Linked DNA regions of Cytobacillus luteolus. Each later gene encodes a partner of the first gene's protein in a complex. Links are inferred from orthologs where the notes say so. Each region holds a gene or a part of one and is shown on either strand. Other genes may lie near its edges. The genes, in order: ricA and J2Z26_RS07105.

The links.
Region 2: the proteins of ricA (region 1) and J2Z26_RS07105 are in contact, whole or in part, in a crystal structure (PDB 6PRK), measured with the Bacillus subtilis proteins. The link is inferred for Cytobacillus luteolus from one-to-one orthologs.

The regions. Positions count from the first base shown.
Region 1 is NZ_JAGGKM010000002.1:249,416-253,699, reverse strand. The notes cover bases 1,561-4,284. They hold ricA (regulatory iron-sulfur-containing complex subunit RicA), read left to right. Parts: upstream 1,561-2,568; coding sequence 2,569-3,000; downstream 3,001-4,284. Other genes in these bases: mutS (DNA mismatch repair protein MutS), read left to right, coding at 4,014-4,284; J2Z26_RS06080 (outer spore coat protein CotE), read left to right, coding at 3,342-3,890; miaB (tRNA (N6-isopentenyl adenosine(37)-C2)-methylthiotransferase MiaB), read left to right, coding at 1,561-2,567. In the rest of the region: J2Z26_RS06095 (glycine C-acetyltransferase), read left to right, coding at 1-832; more of miaB, read left to right, coding at 1,035-1,560. UniProt on the Bacillus subtilis protein: May work together with YlbF to regulate community development.
Region 2 is NZ_JAGGKM010000002.1:455,811-468,207, forward strand. What follows is about bases 655-3,423. They hold J2Z26_RS07105 (YlbF/YmcA family competence regulator), read right to left. Parts: upstream 2,375-3,423; coding sequence 1,934-2,374; downstream 655-1,933. Other genes in these bases: J2Z26_RS07095 (DUF7147 family protein), read left to right, coding at 1,079-1,468; J2Z26_RS07100 (YlbG family protein), read right to left, coding at 1,505-1,780; J2Z26_RS07110 (hypothetical protein), read right to left, coding at 2,448-2,891; J2Z26_RS07115 (YlbE-like family protein), read right to left, coding at 2,972-3,211; ylbD (YlbD family protein), read right to left, coding at 3,245-3,423. Also shown: 16S rRNA (guanine(966)-N(2))-methyltransferase RsmD, read right to left, coding at 1-477; more of ylbD, read right to left, coding at 3,424-3,661; J2Z26_RS07125 (PaaI family thioesterase), read left to right, coding at 3,824-4,312; J2Z26_RS07130 (hypothetical protein), read left to right, coding at 4,346-4,702; J2Z26_RS07135 (CAP domain-containing protein), read right to left, coding at 4,760-5,623; J2Z26_RS07140 (CBS domain-containing protein), read right to left, coding at 6,030-6,458; J2Z26_RS07145 (YugN family protein), read left to right, coding at 6,674-7,033; J2Z26_RS07150 (Asp23/Gls24 family envelope stress response protein), read right to left, coding at 7,083-7,433; sporulation integral membrane protein YtvI, read left to right, coding at 7,622-8,680; J2Z26_RS07160 (GNAT family N-acetyltransferase), read right to left, coding at 8,712-9,221; J2Z26_RS07165 (DUF420 domain-containing protein), read right to left, coding at 9,393-9,860; cytochrome c oxidase assembly factor CtaG, read right to left, coding at 9,913-10,812; ctaF (cytochrome c oxidase subunit IVB), read right to left, coding at 10,979-11,311; ctaE (cytochrome c oxidase subunit III), read right to left, coding at 11,316-11,936; ctaD (cytochrome c oxidase subunit I), read right to left, coding at 11,936-12,397. UniProt on the Bacillus subtilis protein: Regulates sporulation prior to stage II. Positively controls the competence regulator ComK at a post-transcriptional level. May modulate the translation, stability or activity of ComS. May work together with YmcA to regulate community development.

The DNA.
Region 1 (4,284 bases):
TTTATCTGCCATATTAACACCTGAGGATGTGGTTATTTCAGATGAGTTAAATCATGCTTCAATTATAGACGGAATTCGTTTAACAAAATCTGGACGTAAGGTATACAAGCATGTTGATATGGAAGACCTTGAAAAAGCATTACAGGAAACACAAAACTATCGTAAACGTCTAATTGTTACAGACGGTGTTTTCTCAATGGATGGAAATATCGCTCCACTTCCTAAAATTGTAGAATTAGCTGAAAAATATGATGCTCTAATTATGGTTGATGATGCTCATGCTTCTGGTGTACTAGGGAAAAATGGACGTGGTACAGTGAACCACTTTGATCTCGATGGACGAGTACACATTCAAGTGGGCACTCTAAGTAAGGCAGTAGGTGTGTTAGGTGGTTACGTAGCAAGTACACAAACACTAATCGATTATTTAATTCATAAAGGTCGTCCGTTCTTATTTAGTACTTCACATCCACCTGCTGTAACTGCGGCATGTATTGAAGCAATTAATGTATTGTTAGAAGAACCGGAACTAATAGAAAAGCTTTGGGATAATACGTCTTTCCTTAAGGAAGGCTTACTAAAACTAGGCTTTAATACAGGACATAGTCAAACTCCTATTACCCCAGTTATCGTAGGAGATGAAGCATTAACTCACCAGTTCTCAGATAAGCTATTAGAATATGGAGTGTTTGCCCAAGGTATAGCTTTCCCAACAGTTGCAAAAGGACTAGGACGTGTACGTACCATTGTTACAGCTGAACACTCAAAAGAAGAATTACAACAAGCTCTTAATAGCTTTGAAAAAGCTGGAAAAGAACTAGGGATTATTTAAATTTTTAGAGAGGATTTGACTCCTCTCTTTTTTGACGGAAAATAATGTTTTACATTTCTTTCAAGTAGTAAGCAGGGGCAAAAAATTGTACAATTTTCTACAAATTGCTTATTTTATTGTTTAAAATTCTATTAACCTATATACTATGATAATGTGTATCAATATTAAGTGGGTCACCACTTCACCGAAAGGAGTATCCTAAATGAATGAAAAACAAAGATTAGAAACAAGTGCTCAAATAAATCCAGCGGACAAAAAATCCGTGAAGGATTATAGCCAATACTTCCAATCTGTTTATCAACCACCTTCTTTACAAGATGCTAAGAAACGTGGAAAAGAAGAAATTAAGATTGACCGTGGTTTCATCATTCCTGAAGATATGCTCAATTTAGGAGTAGGCCGAAAGTTCTATATTCGAACATACGGATGTCAAATGAATGAACACGATACCGAGGTTATGGCTGGTATATTAACAGAGATGGGATATGAGCCTACCGATTCAGTCGAAACAGCTGATATTGTCTTGTTGAATACCTGTGCGATTAGGGAAAATGCGGAAAACAAAGTTTTCGGTGAAATTGGACACCTGAAAACTTATAAAAAACGCAATCCTAATCTATTAATAGGTATTTGTGGATGTATGTCGCAGGAAGAATCAGTGGTAAATAGAATTCTTCAAAAACATCAGTTTGTTGATATGGTCTTTGGTACACATAATATTCACCGTTTACCTCAAATTGTGAAAGAAGCAATGTTTAGTAAGGAAATGGTTGTTGAAGTGTGGTCTAAAGAAGGTGACGTAATCGAAAACCTTCCTAGGGTTCGAAAAGGAGAAATAAAGGCATGGGTTAACATTATGTATGGATGCGATAAGTTCTGTACGTATTGTATTGTACCGTACACTCGTGGTAAGGAACGTAGTCGACTACCTCAGGATATTATTGAGGAAGTACGTCACCTTGCTCGAAATGGATATCAAGAGGTAACTCTTTTAGGTCAGAATGTGAATGCGTATGGAAAAGACTTCACTGATATGAAATACGGACTAGGTGAATTAATGGACGAGCTTCGTAAAATTGATATACCTCGTATACGATTTACGACAAGTCATCCACGTGATTTTGATGACCGCTTAATTGATGTGTTAGCCAAAGGTGGAAATTTGATGGAGCATATTCACTTACCGGTGCAATCAGGTAGCTCTGAGGTTCTCAAATTAATGGCTCGTAAATACGATCGTGAGACATATTTAGAGCTTGTTCGTAAAATGAAGGAAAGAATACCAAATGCTTCATTTACAACCGATATTATTGTTGGTTTCCCAAATGAAACAGACGAGCAATTTGAAGAAACAATGTCCTTATATCGTGAAGTTGAGTTTGATACAGCATATACATTTATTTACTCTCCTCGTGAGGGTACACCTGCAGCAAAAATGGAAGATAATATCCCAATGGAAGTGAAGAAAGAACGTTTACAACGTCTAAACGCTCTTGTTAATGAACTTGCAGTTCAGAAGAATTTAGCTTTACAAGATCAAATTGTTGAGGTACTTGTTGAAGGAGAAAGCAAAAAGAATCCTGAAATACTTGCTGGATACACTAGTAAAAACAAACTAATAAACTTCAAAGGTCCTAAATCAGCAATTGGTAAAATTGTTAAGGTTAAAATTACTCAGGCTAAAACTTGGTCTTTAGATGGAGAAATGATAGAAGAAGCGGTAGAGGTGAATTAATATGGCAACTTATACAAAAGAAGAAATCGTTGCTCGCGCAAAAGAGCTTGCAAAAATGATTGCAGAAACAGAAGAAGTAGATTTCTTTAAGCGTGCTGAGGCACAAATTAATGGAAACCAAAAAGTAAAAGAGAATATCGCTAATATTAAGAACTTACAAAAACAAGCGGTGAATTTCAAGCAATTTGGTAAAGTTGAGGCTTTAAAAAAGGTTGAAGAGAAAATTGATCAACTTCAGGAAGAAATTGATAGTATTCCAGTTGTTCAAGAATTTAAGAGCTCGCAAATAGAGGTAAATGATTTACTTCAATTAGTAGCACATACAATCTCTAATAATGTAACGAATGAAGTGATTGCTTCTACTGGTGGAGATGTATTACGTGGAGAAACAGGATCAAAATTAAATAAAGATGGCGGATGCGGTTGTCACTAAATCAATCTACCTATAGACCTGAACTGTCTAAACAGTTTGGGTCTTTTTATTTATCATGAGTTAGAGGCTTTTTTATTGATGTTTTAATAGTTTGTCCTACATATATTTACAAATTTCTAGGTAATTTAGGTACATATCTGGGCGTAGCCGCATACAATTAATTATACGGTTTCATTGTTTCTGTTTATTTACTTTCCATAAGAAAGGGAATGATGGCCTTACTAGGTAGTTACTGTGAAAACATGAGGAAAAAGAATTCCAATGTTTTAAAAAAGAGTAGCACACTAGTCATTTGACCCGCATAGGATGAAATGAAGATTGATTGAGGAGGGTATGCTCGAATGTCTGAATACAGAGAGATTATAACGAAAGCTGTTGTAGGAAAAGGTCGTAAATTTACTCAATGCACACACACGATTTCTCCATCTCATCGCCCTACAAGTATTTTAGGTTGCTGGATTATTAACCACAAATACGAAGCGAAGAAATGTGATAACACAGTAGAGGTACACGGTCGATACGATATTAACGTTTGGTATTCTTACAACGATAATACAAAGACCGAGGTTGTCACTGATACAGTAACATACACAGATGTTGTCAAGTTAAAATATAGAGATGATAACTTCTTAGGCGATGACTGTGATGTAATTGCAAGAGTTCTTCAACAACCAAACTGCTTAGAAGCAACAATTTCACCTAACGGTAATAAAGTTGTAGTTCAAGTAGAAAGAGAATTCCTTGTAGAAGTGATCGGTGAAACGAAAGTATGTGTAGCAGTTAATCCTGATGGTTGTTATGATGACGATAAGGACTTTGATTGCGACGTAGACGATGAAGAATTTGAAGATCTAAATCCTGACTTTTTAGTTGGCGATTTCGAGGAATAAGAGTAAGCTAGGAGGGTTATCTTCCTAGTTTTTCTTTTTGTCTTCTAGATGCTTTTTCGTTAATTCTTTATGTTATAATAATTGCATGTAATAAAAGAAATGGATGATTTTTGGGGGATAATTATGGCAGAGTATACGCCTATGATACAGCAATATTTAAAGATAAAGGCAGAGTACCAGGATGCCTTTTTATTTTTTAGACTAGGAGATTTTTACGAGATGTTCTTTGATGATGCAATTAAAGCATCACAAGAATTAGAAATCACCCTTACAAGTAGAGAGGGTGGATCTGAAGATCGCATCCCAATGTGTGGTGTACCTCATCACTCAGCTCCTGGATATATTGAGCAGCTCGTGGAAAAAGGCTTTAAAGTTGCTATTTGTGAGCAAACTG
Region 2 (12,397 bases), 210 kb from region 1 along the record:
GCTAGGTAAATCAACCTCATCGCTGTGCTCTGCAATTATGTATCCATCTTCATTTAGTAGATGATTATTTTCTATCTTCGAGATAAGCTCGTTTAACTGCTGTTTTTTATAAGGTGGATCAAGGAAAATTAAATCAAAGCGAAGGTTACGTTTTAGAATCGCTTTTAATGCACGTTCAGCATCGTTTCGGTAAACCTCTACATTATCTGTGAATTTACACGCTTCAACATTTGATCGAATCGTTTGTATAGCTTTCTGATCTTTATCAACGAAAATGACTTTGTCTAGACCTCGACTGAGAGCCTCTATACCTAAGCCTCCACTACCACCAAATAAATCAAGACCAACTCCTCCATCAAAATAGGGACCGACTATATTAAAGATTGCCTCTTTTACTTTATCAGTAGTTGGTCTAGTGGACATTCCTGGTACAGCTTTTAACGGTCGACCCTTACACACTCCAGAAACTACTCTCATTTTTTTCACCACACTCTATTAAAAAGATTATTATTTTGAAATTGTATACAATCCCATTGCTTACTTATAACTATAATTATTTAACATCCTACCATAAACATTAGCAAGAGGCTAGAACTCAATGTTATAACCTCTTATCCAAAAAAATAGGGTTTGGATGTATACTCAATGCAAGAATGGTCATAATTAGTAAAGACAACATCATTCGAGGATGTTGTTGCCAACCGCGGAGAAGACTTACGTTTCCCCATAAGTTCTTCCTCCGGTTTCTCCTCTCCCTTTGCCTTCCACTTTGAGACATTATTGTTTTCAACTTTGGAAGGAACCTGCAGGATATTCTGCAGGTCTTTTTTTTGTGGTCTAGGAAATTTTAATAATCTAACATTGTGGATAACTAGGGCTTAAGTTTTACTACGTCCAGCTCCAGCGCCTAGCCCCTCGAGGTCAAATAACCTGTGCCATAAAAAGTCGAAGTGCAGACTTTTTATGGCACAGAACATTTGCTTGTCGGGACTGATCAAGGCGCTTGCGCTTTTGTTCTTTTATTTTGATGTCAACTCGTGGTAAAGTAATGTGGGAGAAAAAAGAGGAGGACATGAAAATGATTCAACGATTTATTGAACTTGGCGAAGGCTATTCAGATATTTATGAGCTAATTGAACTCACTAGAGCAAACAAACATCGAGTGTCAAAAATGTTTGTTTTAAATACAAAGCATAATGGACGGGATTTATCCTCATTTATCGTAGCATTACACCCTACTGATCCAGGAAAATTCCAAGCACTATACATTTGTAGAGAAGGCATTCCAAATCATGAAGTAACACCAAATAAAAGATATGAACTATTTACCCAATTAGCCACTGAAGTAGAACAACAAATCATCTCCTTTGATGTTAAACATTCCTCAATGTTTGGAGAAAAAGAACTATACTTCCAGCACCTTATTGGCATCCTTAGAATGAACCGTTATATTCCACCTATGCAATAAATGAGAAAAAACCACTTACCTCTGTAAGTGGTTTCATTACAATCCAACTTTATAGTCGTATTCTTTAGCCTTATCTGGTCTTGCATTTTCAAATTCCATCTTTAAAAAAGGTTTATAGGAAGGTTCTACTTTCTTTACAAAGGAAAATGCCTTTAACTTAGTTATCGTATGGTCTAGATCTTCCATATTTATATATATAACTACATACTTTAATTTTTTGGATACATAATGAATGTTTCCGAAGCGACGTAGCATTTTTACTTGCTTTAACGAATGCAAATACACAATTATACCTTGACGATTACCAAACATAAATTTTCTCCTTCTAAACGTTCCATTTAACATTGTCCATTATTAGTCTAGCACACCTTTTTGCTATCTTACAATATTTTTCATACAATTTTGAAATTAGTATCTCTCTAAACCCTTGCCTAAAACAAAAATAAAACGGGAGCATATCCCGTCTTATTTACATCCGCAGCCCCCACCTGACCCACAACCTCCACCACAACTCATGGAATCAAAAAAAGGATTTCCTGACGGTACCTTAATATGTTCGGATATAGCAGTTCCTAATTGGACACTTATTTCATCTAGGACAGTTTGAAGATTATTTTCAGCTTTCTTAAATGCAATAATCGTTTCATTTAGATCTACAGCCCTCTTCAGCTCTCTGATCTCTTTTGATATTTCCTTGTAGTTTGGGTGGTATTTTCCAAACCTCTGAACTTCCTCATAGCGCTCTTTGCATACTACAAATTCGGAAATCATTTTTTGAGCAACAGGGTCTGTATTTAATGTATATAAACACTCTCGATAATTATCGGCAATGTCTGAATGTAGGATCATATTAGCTAATTCTTCTGCTTTTTCCAGTATTTCAATTCTTTCTAATGTGGCAAGCATGCATACACCTCCAGAATCATCATACCATAGTTTAACCTTGAATTGCTAATTTTGTAAGTCCTACTTTATAATACTAATTTACTATAGATACATCGAACTCTTTACTAATATTGTATTTAAGTGAATCATTATGAACTAATTCAAGCTTGACAGTATGGTTTCCTGAAGGTAATTCCTTGATAATAAAAGCTGCGGTTGCTATTTCATCAATCTTTTCTCCATTGAGGTATAATTCAATATGACCTTCTCCATCAACATTTTTATCCTTGCCTTTGGTAAATGTAAAGTTTGCTATCACACATTCCACATAAACATCATTTCCCTTTATTTGGTGCTTAACGTCTATTGACCGTTGGGTTTGAGCAATCGATACCTCAATCGATGGAATATCTTTAGAATGTTCTACCTCCATAGGTACTACCTGAGTGTTTGTTTCAGGACGAGGTTTATCATTTGTACATGCAGTTCCAACTAAAGTTAAGGAAAGAATGAACAGTCCAATAAAATACCTTTTCATAACTATCACCTCTTAATGAATAGTGTTGCACGCTTAGAAGGAAAATAATCAAAAAAAAGAGACATCAATGCATTTACATTTCAGTCTCCCTCTTTCATTGATTGATACATATGCAACATCATTGATGCTAATCCAAGGGTGTTTGAAAACTTTTCGACCTTATCAGGAATAGTTTGCTTATAATAATACATAGAAGAAAGTTTTAAGGATTCAATATCCGTGGGATTCCTTGTAAGATTTCGATACCACCTTGGATTTGCTCTAATAAATTGAAGTATCTTTTTATCTTCTTGAATAAGCTGAACGACATCTTTTCTCATAGTTATACAATCCCCTTGCTAGAAAACCAACTGTTAGTCCTTACGAAAAGAAAATGGATGGTTCCCTCCTGTTGGTTGCTGTCCAGTATTGTTCGTATTTCCACCCTGAAATTGACTTATTACACTTTGAATTGTAGATATTGCACTACCAGCATTTGATATCTGTTGTTGAAATTGATTCATATCCACATTTTTTATCATTGTAAAGATTTGTGACATAAAGTCTTTTTTTGATTCACTGTTAGATTCACTGTTAGATTCACTGTTAGATCCAGATTGGTTACTTTTATATTTTTCCCATGACTTATCACTTTCACCTAGAAGATACCAATCCTCATATACCTCTTGCCAAGATTTCTTTCCAACTCTAACCTCTTGAATTAACTGAGGATGCTCTCTTACAAACTCCTTAAATTTCACAATAGATGGATGTACTTGCTGCTTACTCATATACCTCACCTCATTATTAATACAATTGCCTACTACATACTATCTGGAATATGCCCTTATTGTTCGCCCAAATTTTAAACAATTGAAAAATTGCCAAATGACTTAAATTGTTGTTACAATGTCAATATTACTTAGGAATAATGAAAGAAGGATTTTTAAATAATGAATGCAGAACTTACTCAGAAATTTAATCAGATTGTAGAAAACTCAAGTGAAAAGGACCAAAAAGTCCTCGAATTATTTCTCGATGGTTTAGTTAGAAAACAGACAAAACAAAATGGATCTTATCTAGGTGGAATTCTTGGTTCCACTAGCCGTATTACAGAGGATAAACAATTTGAGATGATCATTCCAAATACAGATCTTATTCAGAATTCTCTTGATATAGTCCACGGAGGTATTACTGCAACACTACTTGATTCAGCAATGGGCTCGTTAGTTCACTATCATTTACCTGAAGGACAAGCAGCAGTAACGTCTGAAATGAAAATAAACTATGTCGCACCTGGAAAAGGCTTAGAACTAAGGTGTATTGCAAATATTATTCATCAAGGGTCAAAGATTGTAGTAACTGAAGGCAAAGTGTTTCGTGATGATGGCAAACTAATTGCCCACGCCACAGGCAGCTTTTTCGTCATTACAAAAAGATAGTTATTTAAGGTCAATATAACCGGGGGAATTGGTATGGTAGCAGCGGTTGTGATTCCGATTCTTTTCCTTTGCTTTTTCATTATTACAAAAAGAGAGAGAAAAGATTTCACCTCTAAATGGCTTGCTGTTAATAATGTGGAAGAAGAGGCTATGCTTAGTGGTACAATTACAAATATTACGAAAGAGAAACAGAGGTACTATTATAATAGATATATTTTCGTAACGGACCTTGTGATAAAAGAACAACATAAATATACAAAGGCAAGACATATCGTCCCTATAACTAATGAATTTACACCACCTACATTTACATATGGAACTAAAATACAGTGTATTGGTAAGTGGGAAAATGATATCTTTCGTTTTACAAAGTTTAAAGAACAAGAATAAAGAGAAGGCTCTCAACGGGCCTTCTCTTGTTTTTTGGGCAATAGGTTAATTTCTAGGCTATTCCCACGTTTGTATAAAATTCTGTGTGTAGTATTTTTCAAAGACTCCTACACCCAGGTGTGTAAACTTTTCGTTTAGTAACGTTTCACGGTGTCCTTCACTATTTAACCAACCTTCTACAACAGCAATGCCATCTACATACTTTGCTGCAATATTCTCACCAGCTAACTGATACAATACCTCACCTTTTGCCAATCGATCTGCTAGGCCTCCGTTTGTAGGAGAGTCATGAGAAAAGAAATCATTATTTCTCATATCCTCACTATGTTTATAAGCAACAATAGATGTTTCCTCATGCCATTTTACAGGACCCAGGTTATGCCTGAAACGCATCATATTTGTTATATCAAGTATTTGTGTTTCAATTCCTTTTTCAATGCTCTTCCACTCATCCTCTGATAAATCCTTTGCGGATAAAAGTTCTCCCCGATAAACAAGTTCATAAGGCCTTTGCATCACTAATACTTCGTTATCCATTAAACGAATACTTGAAAGCTTACCTGTAATCTTATCAAAGTAAAGCTGAACAAAAATATCCCCAAATACTACTAGTGGTCTCTGTTGTCTTTCCTCTTCTGTTAATTCAAAACGATACGAATTTCCTTTTGCGGTTAACGATATGGTATTCTCGAAATCAAATTGCTCTTGAATCTCTCCCATTGTTTGGTTAATTGATAGTGGGTGAGCATTTATTTCATCACCTATACCATATACAGTAACTACTTTATTATCTTTAATTCCAACTTGAATGTAGGCATTAGGATAGTGATTATAAATCCACCAATCATATTCGTATGCAGTTTGGTCTACTCTAGTGGGCTTCCCTAACAATTCTTCAATCTCCTCTACCGCCTTTCCCATATATGTAAAAAGACCCTCTGTGGGCATTTTTCTTTTTGGGGATTCTTCGAGTACAGGAATTTCTACACTAGTTTCTGTTGTTGTAGGGATACTACTAATTATTATAGGCTTTTTTTCTGTATTTGCTGTAATAACTATGAAAATACTAGTAAGGATTAATAGAATGAATATAGTAAAACTTCTAAAATGTTTCAGGGGTATCCCTCCCTATCATGTTTTCTATCATTATATTTTTCATTACTAGATTTTATTCCTAAAAAAATAATTCCATTACGTTGAAAAATCCAAATTACCGATATATAAAATGTTCGCTGCAAAAAAATTCATAATAATAGTTCTCTTTTTTTATTGAACAATAAAACAAGGACACTTATGATTCTTAAGTGTCCTTGTCCATTTTAACCATTTAATGATGCATGTTTTCGTTTTCTGAAATTTCACTAAGTGCGTGTCCTGCTTTTTGGTCGGATAGCTTATTAGTTGCTAAATCCCCAAGTGAAACGATACCAACTAATTTATCATGCTCAACAACTGGTAAACGACGAATTTGATGTTTAGCCATTAATTGAGATGCTTCGTATACAGAAGTATCAGGTTTAATAGTAATCAACTCATCACTCATTACGTCCGTAACCTTTGTTGAGCCGGAATGCTTTTCTGCGTATCCTCTAACGACTAGGTCTCTGTCAGTTATCATTCCGATTAGTTTATCATTATCAACAATGGGAATTGCACCAACATCATTTTCTTTCATTTTTAAAGAAACCTCATAAACATTGTCTAGTGGAGTACAATACTCAACATCCGAAGTCATTATTTCACGAACAGATTGCATAGTAGACCTCCTCAAATAGTAAATCACGCCTCTAACCATAAAGAAAGGCAATATTAGTTTGTTTCTCTAGCTCATGTCCTATTCAATTAAATAAAAATATGACATATTTAGCACATTTTCTAAGACGTATACATCTATAGATTGCATCTTGACGTTTTTCGTACTATTATTATACAGAGAACATTTCTTTGTTGTATGTTTTAGGAGGGACTATTATGAAATTCGAAAATACTGGGATTGAAAACCAAACTGTAGAATTCTCTAGATTAACTTCATTAATGGAAGATTTAGGATTTGTACTAGCTGGTCAATGGGATTATGAGCGAGTTACATATGATCGCAAATTTGAAACAAAAGATGGCGTTTTTTATTTGCGAGTTCAAGGTTTTGCTGTTGAAGGTGAAGTCGATCGTGGCCACGCAATTGTAAAATTACTACCACCTTTATTAGGAAAACACTATTACCCACACGGTGTTGAGTATGGTGAAGGAGAAACCTTCCCTAAAGCGCTTGTAGATCAAAGCCAGAAGCTACTAAGCCAAATCAAAGAAGGCATCGCAAAAATTAATCAGTAATAACCTAGGGGACAGATCACAAAACATCTGTTCCCTTTTCATAGCGTTTTTAAGATGCTTTAATGATTTGCTCAACTTTAATATTTATGTCCTTTACAACAACACCAGTCATTGCTTCAATTTCTTGGACAACCGACTCTTGAAGCTTTTTACATGTTTCAATTATATTATTCCCATAGTAAAGTGAGATTCTAATTTCAATTGAAACTCCATCCTCTGAATTTTCTATGGTAACACCTTTACGGGTATACTTTGAACCTAAGACATTGAAGATCTCATTCTTTACTCCAGAGACAGTCTTAGCTACACCTTCCGTTTCATCTATTGTTAATAACGTAATTAATGCTAATACCTCTTCTGTAATGAGTAGCTTGCCATTTGAAAGTAATTTTTCGATCAAGTAAACCAACTCCTTCTTGTCTATTTTTTTGTTATTAAATCTTTATATAGTTTATGTTGATTGCCAGAAATGGGCACTTATCCCATCAACTTATTTTAAGCTTGAGTTTGATATTTTTTAGTTGGATTTATTGTAATTCTTTACTATAATTTTATATAGCATTGTTTTTTTATGAAAGGAGTAACCTATTGTCCAGTCTATTTACTAAGCGAACCATTTTGATTGTACTTTCTATTCTACTTATCATATTACTTGGATATTGGATACTTCCTGTTTCCATACCTTTAATTATCGCTTTTGTTACTGCACTTCTTCTCGAACCCGCAGTAAAACTTTTTCAAAAACGTTTTAAGATAAAAAGAACTTTATCTGTAACCATCATTTTTATTATTTTCTTATTGTTAATGGCACTTGGAAGTTACTTCTTAATAACAAAGGTAATAGCAGAGGCTATTCAAATTATTGAAAATGCACCTATCTATATTTATGAAATAAACCGTGTTTTACTAGAGGTTGAGAAAAATCTGTATGATCGATCACAAGATCTTCCCCCGGAGTTTGTGGAAGTAATCACTAGGCAAGTTGAAGAAACTTTATACAATTTTCAAACGGGGCTTCTTGCATATGTAAATATTGAAAACTTAAAATCACTTTTAACAGAAATACCAAGTTACTTAGTAAGTTTTATTGTTTACTTAATCGCATTATTCTTGTTAATGATAGAAATGCCAAACCTCAAGGAGAAACTATTTACTCTTTTTACAAGTCGAACAGTTGATAAAGTTAACTTTATGACTTCTAGACTTTCATATGTGTTTTTCGGTTTTATAAAAGCACAGTTTTTAGTAAGTATCATTATTTTCATTACATCATTTATTGGCTTACTAGTTATTGCTCCAGATGTAGCGTTAATGATGGCATTTATTATTTGGATTATTGATGTTATTCCTATAATCGGCTCTATCGTAGTTATGGGCCCATGGGCACTATTTCATTTTATTACTGGAAATATTGTGTTGGGTACAGAGCTGGCAATATTAGGAGTTATCCTATTAGTTATTAGAAGAACAATTGAACCAAAGGTAATGGGAAGCCATATTGGGCTGTCTCCATTGTCTACCTTAATTGCAATGTACCTTGGATTAAAACTAATTGGTATCCTTGGATTTATCATTGGCCCTATTTTATTAATTGCATTTAACTCAGCACGCGAAGCAGGAATAATAAAATTTAATTTTAAAATATAAGAGAGGTGGCGCGATACCCACCTCTCTTTTTTTAAATAGCTTTTCGGAGCTCCCATTTTAGAAATTTCCCATCTTTCCTAGTACATCTCATTCCTAATTTTTCAAATAACTTAATGGATTCCATATTATGATCGCAGCATTCTGTAATAACCTTTTTTACATCTTTTTGAGTAATCATCCATTCGATTAATGCGTCCATACTTTCATAAGTTAAACTGCTATCTGCTAAGTCCTTAACCATAGAATAACTCAAATGAACCGTTCCATTTTCATCAGGCTTGCTATTAACATAAACATCCCCAATAATACTTTTTTCCGCATAATTAATGATTAACCAAAGTCCCCAACCGTATTCAGACTCATCATTTTCTAATTTCTCAATATAAATCGGGAGCATACCTGTCACACTTGGATAAGGCCATCCTTTAGGAATAATTATAGGAGACCTCTTTTCTAACTCTTTCCTATGGAAAACCAAGGATTTGGCAATATCTAGCGAACAAGGGACGATAAGTAAACGATCTGTAAAAATTTCAATCATTATTCACATCTCTCCCCTTTCAAATATTGTTTAATCTACAAAATAGTGAACGAAAAAATAGCAATTAAGAGGTGGATGTTGATTTTCTCGAAGTAAAAATCAATTTTTTCTCAATAAAAAAAGATGCTATAGAATAATTGTATTCCATAACACCTTATACATATTACAATATTAGAAACCTAGTATTGCTTTTATAACTGAGGTTGTTTCCCCACCTGAGTAGAAAACATATAGCAGCAAGTAAACTGCAACACCTGTAGTTGCTGTAAAGAACCAAATAATGCTTGTAATTGGCCCAAGTTTTCTATGTTTTGCAATGCGGTCTTTGAACCCTAAATATAATGTAGTAATCCCAAAAACAGCACCTGTGGTAGCTAATATAATATGAAAAATTAGAAATGAAGTATAGTAAATTTTCATATTATCAGGACCACCAAACGCAGTATTTCCGACAAAAATAGTTCTTGATGCATAGATAATAAAGAAAATTAATGCAGCAACTGCTGCAAGTGTCATAACTTTGCGGTGAGCCTCTATATTTCTTTTAGTGACTAAATACCAACCTATCGCAACTAAAATTGCACTAATGACAATAAAAATTGTACTAATTGTAGGTAAAACCGGTATTGAATGGTTCATATTCATTCCTCTCTCATTTCAAAAATAAAATATCTAAACTGAGAATTTAGTATTATTCAGTCGTTTGTGGATTCATTTGTAGGGCATCAATGTCATCCTGCTCTTGTTCCCTACGAACCCATTGGTAAAATACATATCCTAAAATACTACCATATACAATTTCTTGAATAATTTTCATAATGACTCCACCTGTACGTTGATCCTCTAAAGGTGACATGAAGTTAAACATTTCAGGACCACCAAGGTCAAGGGTTGATAACATACTTGCTGGTACACAAAGTTGCAAAGCATTTACCCATGCTTGTGGATCTGTATACGTAGCATAAAGAGGTGTCTCAGCAAAAATGATAAGTGCACACGCCGGTGTTAATAAAATACCATCTGCAAATATATATCCAACCTTTTTAACGCCAGATAATGTCTCCCACTCTTCTAAAGGATTTACGAGTGGCCACCACATAATAAAGGCCGCTATGAAAAGTAAAGCCGTTGTCGCTGAATGCAGAACCATATCAGTTTTCACTACATCAAAAATTAATGGTATATGATAAAAAGAAAATACTCCATTAAACAAAATTAGTGCAATTAATGGCTTTGTGAAAAACTTCAACAATGGTTTAACAATCGGTAACTCAACAATACTACGTAAAAGCCAAGATGGTATACCTAATATAACTAATGGAGGAATAGCCAAATATAATATTGCCATCTGTCCCATATGAGCACTAAATATTAAATGACCTAAAAGATCTAATGGGCCACCTTTACAAATATATAAAAGGATCATGGCTGTTACAAACAGAAATTGTTGCTTTAATGTTGCAGGTTCACTGTTCTTAAATCGACTCCTCATTGGACCAATTAACACAAAGTAAAGAACTGTTATAGCTAACACGGTTATGAAAAAATATGGACTCCACATCGCTTGAAATCCGAATACACTTAAAGACATAATTTCACCTCATTAAGTTGCAAATTGCGACAATTACATTATACATCAGTTTGTCTGTTATAAACAAATGAACGTTTTGGTAACATTTCTACACTACTAATAGTAAAAACTCTAGTTTATTGCAAAAAAGAAAATCGGCCATAAGCCGATTTTCTTTTACATTATATTACCACCAAATAATTGTCATAAAAGCAAGGACTGTGATAGCCGCTACTGTTACACCTGAGTATAAAAATAGAGCTGGCACTTCATGACCTTTATGAGACATATGCATGAAATAATAAAGTTGAAAGATTAATTGTACGACAGCCAACAGAATGATAAAAGGAACAACATACCATCCTGTAAAATCAAGGCCTACAGCTAAAAATGCCATGATTGTTAGAAATAACGTAATTATAAATGTAATTACTTGGTACTTCATATCTTCTGCATTTTTCTTCCTACGATATACCAAATCAACTTTAGGGTTACCTGAATTTGATAAATTTGCCGCCATCAGTTTATCCCACCATTCCCATTAAGTATACTACCGTGAAGATGAAGATCCATACAACATCGATAAAGTGCCAGTATAAACTCGCAACATAGAACTTAGGTGCATTGTAAAGATCTAATCCACGTTTTGAATTACGAATCATTAATGCAGTGATCCAGCATAATCCAAAGGCAACGTGCGCACCGTGAGTTCCAACAAGTACATAAAATGCTGAACCGAATGCACTACTAGTAATTGTATGCTCTAAGTGCACATAATGATTAAATTCATAAATTTCCAGTCCTAAGAATAAAGCTCCTAGGAATACAGTTACACCAAGCCATAACTGCATTTTTCTAAAGTCAAAATTTTTCATATGATACATTGCGTAAACGCTTGTTAACGAACTAGTTAATAACAACATAGTTGCTATGAAAACTAGTGGAAGGTCAAAGATCTCTTGACCTGTTGGACCTCCATTAGTTTGATCCTTTAATGCAAGATATGTTGCGAATAAAGAAGCAAACAGGACAGTTTCTCCACCTAAAAATAACCAGAAACCTAAAAATTTATTTTTACCTTCAAGGGTTGCTTTTTCGGGAGAGTCAGGAAATGTTTCAGCTGTTAATTTCTCTTCAACGTGCATTATGCCTTAACCCCCTTATCATTATCATCCTTCAATAATTCTTCTTTATGAATATGATATCCGTGATCATCAATTACTGAACGTAATAACATTGAACCAAATGTAATGATAGCACCTAGGAATAATACAGGGTAAGCCCAAGGCTCTTCTGTGCGGTACATGATTCCAAATGCGCCAATAAATAATCCTAATGAAATGGTGAACGGTAAGATTGATGCATTTGGCATATGAATATCACCGATTGGTTCAGCAGGAGTCATTTCTTTTTTACCTGCCATTTTCTCAACCCATAGTGCATCTAATCCACGCACTAATGGAAGTTGTTTAAAGTTGTACTCAGGAGTAGGAACCGGAAGAGCCCACTCTAAAGTACGACCGTCTCCCCAAGGATCTTTACTTGCTTTTGGTCCGTTAATTGATGTCTTAATAATGTTATAAAGTAATACTAATGTTGAAACAGC